DNA from 3 places in the Erythrobacter sp. S158 genome. Region 3 is predicted to be linked to each of the others. Evidence: predicted binding sites of a transcription regulator. Region 3 holds the regulator's gene; each other region holds the start of a gene.

Region 1 (2,267 bases), 240 kb from region 3:
TACGGCGCATATGCCAACCGCGATACAAACTTGGGTGAAACCTCGGGCATCATCGCTAGCGCCGACACTGGCGTTGCGTTGCTGGCTGGCCTTGCAATTTTCCCGATCGTGTTTGCTGCGGGTCTCTCGGCGAGCGCTGGACCGGGCCTTATGTTCCAGTCGCTCCCGATCGCGTTTCAGGCCATGCCGTTCGGATCGCTGATTGGCCTCGCGTTCTTCGTGATGGTGTTCTTCGCTGCGCTGACCAGCTCGGTCTCGCTACTGGAAGCACCGACCGCCTACGTTTTCGAGAAGTTCAATATCTCGCGTTCGGTTGCGACCGTCATCGTCGGCGCAGGTGCCGCGGTTCTTGGGGTGCTGTCGGCGCTCTCTTTCAACGATCTGGCAGGTTTCTATCCGCTCAGCTTCATCCCGATCTTTGCGGAAACGAACTTCTTCGACACGCTTGATGGTGTGACGGCGAAATTGTTCATGCCCATCGGTGCGATCCTGACCTGCATCTTTGTCGGTTGGATTGCGGATGCGAAGCTGATCGACAGCGAGAACGGTCTGGACGGTTTGCTGCACAAGACGTGGAGAGCGCTGGTTCGCTATGTTTGTCCGATCGTGCTGACCGTGATCCTCTATGTTGGCCTCTTCGGCTAAGCTCTGAATCGAAAGGGCCGCCCGATAAGGAGCGGCCCTTCTTCGTTTTGGTCGGGTTTTAGAGCGCGACTTCTTCGACGTGCTCCTTCTCGGCTTCGTCGTGGACGTTCATGCCGAGCGCCATCTTGGCGGTGTTGAGTAGGCCGAGATCGCCACTCCAGATTTCGGCGTCGCCCAGGTCCATGCGCAGAAAGACGATGTTGGGATCGTCCTTGCCGCCTTCGTACCAGGCCTCGACGAAGTTGTTCCAGAACTGGTCGAAACGCTCCTGGCTCGTCTCGCGGGTCAGCGTGCCATTGAAGCGGGCGTACATGTCGTGGCCCTTGCCCTGAAAGGTTGCGGTCGCTGCGCCAAGCTTGTTGAAGTCGCTGTGCGCGTGGGTGAAGAACCAGATCGCGCTATCGGCGTCCTTGTCGAGCTGCGGGCTCATGGGGACTGCGGTTTCAGGCTGTCCGTCCAGTTGGAGGAACAGGAATGGCGAATCCGCCAGAGCTTTCCAGAATTGGGTCTTGAGTTCGTCGGCTTTGCCTTGATTGTAACGCATTGTTGTATCTCCTTTGTCTATCCATCCAATGCGCGGGCAGGGGGCAACGTTCCATTTGAGTTGGCGGTTGCGGTCAGGCGGTTCGAAAAACCGTTGCACTGACAGGTAAATGAGAACATATTAGGAACAAATGAGACTCGGGCGAGTCTTTTACATGTTCCTATGACCAGTCCTGCTCTTCCTTCCGGGGCGAAAGCCCTGCGCGATCTGTCCGTGCCATCACGTCCTCCGGTTCGCCCGGCAGGCGGCGCAGCGCCGCACTTGTCGGCTCATACTCTGTCGGCGGAGGAAATCGCGGCGATCTCGAAGGCGAGGGAAGGGCGCTGGCAACCGGGCCTTCGCGATCAGCCGCTTCATAGCGAGATTTTCGCCAGCGCCCGTGATGCAAGTGGGGCAGGACTGGCGCTGGCTCTGGCACGCGATGCACTGCAAGCAACCGCGCAGCCTGAAGACCCGCTCGCTGAGGCCGATGATCGCCGACACGTGTTGTGGGTTCAGGATGCGCGTGCGGTGCAAATGGGTGGGCGGCCTTACGTTCACGGCCTGCCGGAAGAGTTTCGCGAGCGCCTGATCCATGTTGAGGCTCACAAGCCCGAAGATGCGCTGTTCGCGCTGGAGGAGGGGCTCAAGTGCCGCGACCTTGCCTGCGTCATCGGTGAGATCGCGGGCAATCCGCGCGTGCTCGATTTCACCGCCTCGCGCAGGCTCAGCCTTGCTGCTGAAAAGCATGGCATCGCCTTGTGGCTGGTGCGGATCGAGGCGGAGGCGGACCTATCCTCGGCGCGGATGCGCTGGCGGGCCCGGCCTGCCGTTTCGAAGCCGCCGCTCTGGAATACAGACGCTCCCGGTGTGCCTGCCTGGCAGGCCGAGCTCTTCCGAGCGCGCAGCCATGCTCCCGGACAATGGACACTCACTTATGACAAAGGACGCCTCTCTGCCCGCAGCGCCTCGCAAGTCCCCGGCACACTCGAGCACGCCGCCCCGCCGTATCCTGGCCGTCTGGTGCGCCCGACTGTCGGTCGATCGCTGGCGGCTGTCGCTCGCGCCTGAAGGGCCTGAGGCAAAGGTCTGCATGCCT
Region 2 (2,267 bases), 250 kb from region 3:
CTGGCCGATGCGGACGCTGTCATAGGAATACCAGCTGCCCGACTTCTCGACGATGCCGGCCTTCACGCCGAGATCGAGAATCTCGCCGATCTTGGAGATGCCTTCGCCATACATGATGTCGAATTCGACCTGCTTGAACGGCGGGGCGACCTTGTTCTTGACCACTTTCACGCGGGTCGAGTTGCCGATCACCTCGTCGCGGTCCTTGATCTGGCCGGTGCGGCGAATGTCGAGGCGAACCGAAGCGTAGAACTTGAGCGCGTTACCGCCGGTCGTAGTTTCGGGGTTGCCGTACATGACGCCGATCTTCATCCGCAGCTGGTTGATGAAGATCACCATGCATTTGGAACGATTGATCGACCCGGTCAGCTTGCGCAGAGATTGGGACATCAGGCGCGCTTGCAGGCCGACGTGGGAATCGCCCATCTCGCCTTCGATTTCTGCGCGCGGGACAAGCGCCGCGACCGAGTCGACCACCAGCACGTCAACCGCGTTCGAGCGGACCAGCGTGTCGGTAATTTCGAGTGCCTGCTCGCCCGTGTCGGGCTGCGAGACGACCAGTTCGTCGATGTCGACGCCCAGCTTCTTCGCATAGACCGGATCAAGCGCATGCTCGGCATCGACGAAGGCCGCCGTACCGCCGGCTTTCTGAGCCTCTGCAATGCAGTGCAGTGCGAGCGTCGTCTTACCCGAGCTTTCCGGGCCATAGACTTCGATCACGCGGCCTTTGGGCAGGCCGCCAATGCCAAGAGCAATATCGAGGCCCAGCGACCCGGTCGAAATCGATTCAACCTGCATCGCCTCTTTCGAGCCGAGCTTCATCGCCGAACCCTTGCCGAAAGCGCGATCAATCTGTGCAAGAGCGGCGTCGAGCGCCTTTTGACGGTCCACGTCTTTTTCCTTCTCTACGAGCTTGAGATTGGTAGCCATCGCATGCACTCCTTCGCTTGCCTAGGGCTGATTAGCGAGTTTTAACCAGCCGGTTGGAGATGCCCGTCGAGCGCCCCCTGTTGGAGCGGATGTATACGGTTTGTTCCATAAGAACAAGAGTAGAACAAAACTTTTTTCACACGCCCTGTGAATGAGCAATAAATCAGGCGTCCTGCGCTGCCTTGGCTGCACGCATGACTTCGCCGACCTTGTCGCTGATTGCAGCGACGCTGAAAGGTTTGGGAATGAAGTGCATGTCGGGAATGTCGATATCCTTGCGCAAAGATTCTTCGGCATATCCCGACATGAAGAGCACCGGGATCTTTGGATGCGCTTTGCGGATTTCGCGCACCATGGCGGGCCCGTCCATTCCGGGCATCACGACATCGCTGACAACGAGGTCGAAATCGCCGTCACCTTCGATGGCGGCAAGCCCTTCCTCCCCGCCAGCACAAGGCGTGACCTGATATCCGGCGCGCGACAAGGCGCGTTCGGCGACGGCGCGGACCATGTCCTCGTCTTCGACCAGCAGTATCTTGCCGCCCACCGACCAATCGGAGGACGCCTCGCTCACAGGGGCCACCTGCTTGCGCGGGACCACGCCCTTGTGGACCGGGAAGTAGATCGTGAAGCGCGCTCCCTTGGGCCGCCCGCTCGCATCGGTGGCGTTGTCAGCAAAGATAAAGCCGCCCGATTGCTTGACGATCCCGTAGACGGTCGAAAGGCCGAGCCCTGTGCCCTTGCCCTGTTCCTTGGTGGTGAAGAAGGGTTCGAAAAGCTTGGGCAGGACCTCGGTCGGGATACCGCCGCCATTATCCTCCACGATAAGCACAGTGTAGTCGGCAGGCGGCAGGATTTCGGAGCCGAGCTTAACCACCTGGTTCGATTCCAGGCTGCGCGTGAGGAGCGATATCCGTCCCTGCCGCTTACCGCCCATCGCTCGCCCGTGACCGGTATTGGAATTGATCGCATCGCGCGCATTTACGGCAAGGTTCATGATGACCTGCTCAAGCTGCTGCGGGTCGGCGCGCACCGCACCGAGGTTGCGGTCATGCTGGACGTAATAGTCGATCTTCTCGCCGAGCAGCCGTTTGATCAGCGGGCTCACTTCGCTGACTACGTCAGGCAATTGCAGGATTTCAGGACGCAGGGTCTGCTGGCGCGAAAACGCGAGCAATTGCCGTGTCAGTGAGGCTGCGCGGTTGGAGTTGGCGCGGATTTGCTGGATGTCGTCATAGTCGCTGTCACCCGGCGTGTGGCGCAGCAGCATGAGGTCGCACGTCCCGATAATCGCGGTGAGCACGTTGTTGAAGTCGTGCGCAACACCGCCAGCAAGC
Region 3 (2,267 bases):
CAACCGGCCAAGAGTGGCCGTGCTGGATAGCGGCGATGAACTGAGCTTAGACCCCGAAAACTGCGGCCCGAACCAGATCCCTGCATCGAATGGAGCGATGATCGCTGCCATGCTGCAACCGCTCGTTGGTCGCTGCGAACCTATTGGCCCGGTGGGCGATGACATGGATGCGCTTGCGGCTGCCCTCGCCCAGGCTGAGGACTGCGATATCCTGATCACATCCGGTGGGGCCTCGGTCGGCGATCATGATCTTGTGCAAGCCGCGCTGCGCGAATGGGGCGCGGAAATCGCCTTTTGGAAAGTCGCAATTCGCCCAGGAAAGCCGCTCATGGTCGCAAAGCGCGGCGCGCAAGTGGTTCTCGGTTTGCCGGGAAATCCTGTCTCGAGCTTTGTGACCGCGTTCCTCTTCGCCCTGCCCTTGATACGCGCTGCGATGGGGATGCGCGCACCTATTCCGGCCTCGCAGACAGTGATGGCAGTCGAGGCAATGCCCGCAACCGGCGGACGCCGCGAATTCGTGCGAGGTGTCTTCGATGGCCAGCGCGTGCGCCGTGCAGCCTCGCAAGATTCCAGCGCCATCCGCTCACTCGCCGCAGCCAATTGCCTGATCGAACGCCCTGCCGGATCGGGTGAAGTCGCACCGGGCGAGATGCTTCGCATCTACAACCTCGAAAATGGCTGAAATGCTTGGCTTTGTGGATTTAGCCCGCTTGACTTGAAATCCGAAGTTGCCTACTTGTTCCACATTCGTTCACCATATTGGTGCGCGGTTAGTGCTCTGTATCGCACCTGTTCCGTTTTAGCGGGCGGTGCCTCTGAGAGTGCGCGAGTTTGGCATTGCGTTTGGACCGGTCCTGGTCCGGGCGCTCATAATGCGGCTTTTACGGAGCTTGCCAATGTTGACGGCAAAACAGCATGAACTGATCCGCTTTATCCAGCAGCGGCTCGAAGAAACCGGTATTTCGCCCAGCTTTGAGGAAATGAAAGAGGCGCTCGACTTGAAGAGCAAGTCAGGCGTCCACCGCCTGATTTCGGCTCTTGAAGAACGCGGCTTCATCCGCCGCCTGCCCAACAGGGCGCGCGCGCTTGAGGTCATCAAAGTTCCCGAAGACGCGGTCACCTCTCCGCGTTCGCAGGCTGCTCCTGCGGCACTGGCAGCCAATGACGCGGTGGCCTCAGCCTCCAGCGTTATGGCAAGGGCGCCAGAGCCAGCCAATGACGTCATCGAAATCCCGCTACACGGCCGAATTGCGGCCGGTGCCCCGATTGAGGCGCTTGAAGGCCAGAATTCCCTGCCTGTTCCCGCTGCGCTGCTTGGCCCGGGCGAGCATTATGCTCTCGAGGTATCGGGAGATTCGATGATCGAAGCCGGTATCTTTGACGGGGACTTCGCACTCGTCCGCCGGACAAACACCGCGCGCGATGGCGAAATCGTCGTGGCGCTTGTCCGCGGAGAGGAAGCAACGCTGAAGTATCTGCACAAGGAAGGCGCAATGGTCCGGCTCGACCCGGCCAATGCGACCTATGACGCGCAGGTCTACGGCCCTGATGAAGTCGAAGTACAGGGCAAGCTTGCAGGCTTGCTTCGTCGCTATCACTGATTGATCGGTCGGCGGGGGAATGCCTAATCGCCTTCCCCTTGCCACCATCCATGTGAGCCCTGGCTTTCAGCCACGCTAACGATTTGCTGGCCCTTGAGGTTGAGTGCCAATCCACCGCTTTGCAGAAGCAGGCTGCGATCTGCTTTGAGCCAACGCGGCTTGCAAGACCTCGGCAGGAATCGGTCGGCAACTACAATATCGGCTCGCTCACAGGCAGCGGCTAGAGCGCGTTCCTCGATCAGATCACGGTTGCGCGCAAGCAGGAGCGACCATTCGCGATCCCCACGCTCGAGGTTGATCGTGCAGAACTCGGTCGAACAGCGAGCGCCTTCCCACTCGGCCAATGGGATGGGTTCGCTCTGAACGCTTGCCAATTCCAGCAAGTTGTCACGCGAGTAGGACGAGCGGCTGTCCCTGAGCGAGAGCAGACTTCGGCTCCCATCTTCGCCCTTGATCGTGATACCAACGTGCCTTCCTTCCCGGCCGATGAGAACGTCAGGTATCGGGGTTGTCATGAGCAGGATCGTAGCAAGCGCCGCAGGCACAAACCCGAGCAACCTTGCCTTACCGCTCCACAGAGCGAGCCAAAGGCCTCCTCCTACGAAAAGAGCAATGGTCGCACCGCTCATCTGAGGCATCAGCTTCACCGCTCCGGGCTGCGATGCG

What was found. Region 3 encodes LexA, which represses DNA repair genes until DNA is damaged. Its sites were predicted from a motif close to GTTCCNCNCTTGTTCT; they were not measured.
Region 1: AC0V6T_RS07195 (recA-like protein) is a predicted target of LexA. The motif match lies at 1,302-1,317, and genes of this name have one in related genera.
Region 2: recA (recombinase RecA) is a predicted target of LexA. The motif match lies at 1,041-1,056, and genes of this name have one in related genera.

What each region holds. Positions count from the first base shown of each region.
Region 1 covers NZ_CP200279.1:1,441,638-1,443,904, reverse strand. The annotation lists gene AC0V6T_RS07205 (sodium-dependent transporter) at 1-645, shown strand, start outside; gene AC0V6T_RS07200 (pyridoxamine 5'-phosphate oxidase family protein) at 704-1,189, opposite strand; gene AC0V6T_RS07195 (recA-like protein) at 1,352-2,239, shown strand; gene AC0V6T_RS07190 (Y-family DNA polymerase) at 2,262-2,267, shown strand, end outside.
Region 2 covers NZ_CP200279.1:953,400-955,666, reverse strand. The annotation lists gene recA (recombinase RecA) at 1-930, opposite strand, end outside; gene AC0V6T_RS04790 (response regulator) at 1,094-2,267, opposite strand, start outside.
Region 3 covers NZ_CP200279.1:1,200,521-1,202,787, reverse strand. The annotation lists gene AC0V6T_RS05995 (molybdopterin molybdotransferase MoeA) at 1-682, shown strand, start outside; gene lexA (transcriptional repressor LexA) at 897-1,601, shown strand; gene AC0V6T_RS05985 (ComEC/Rec2 family competence protein) at 1,625-2,267, opposite strand, start outside.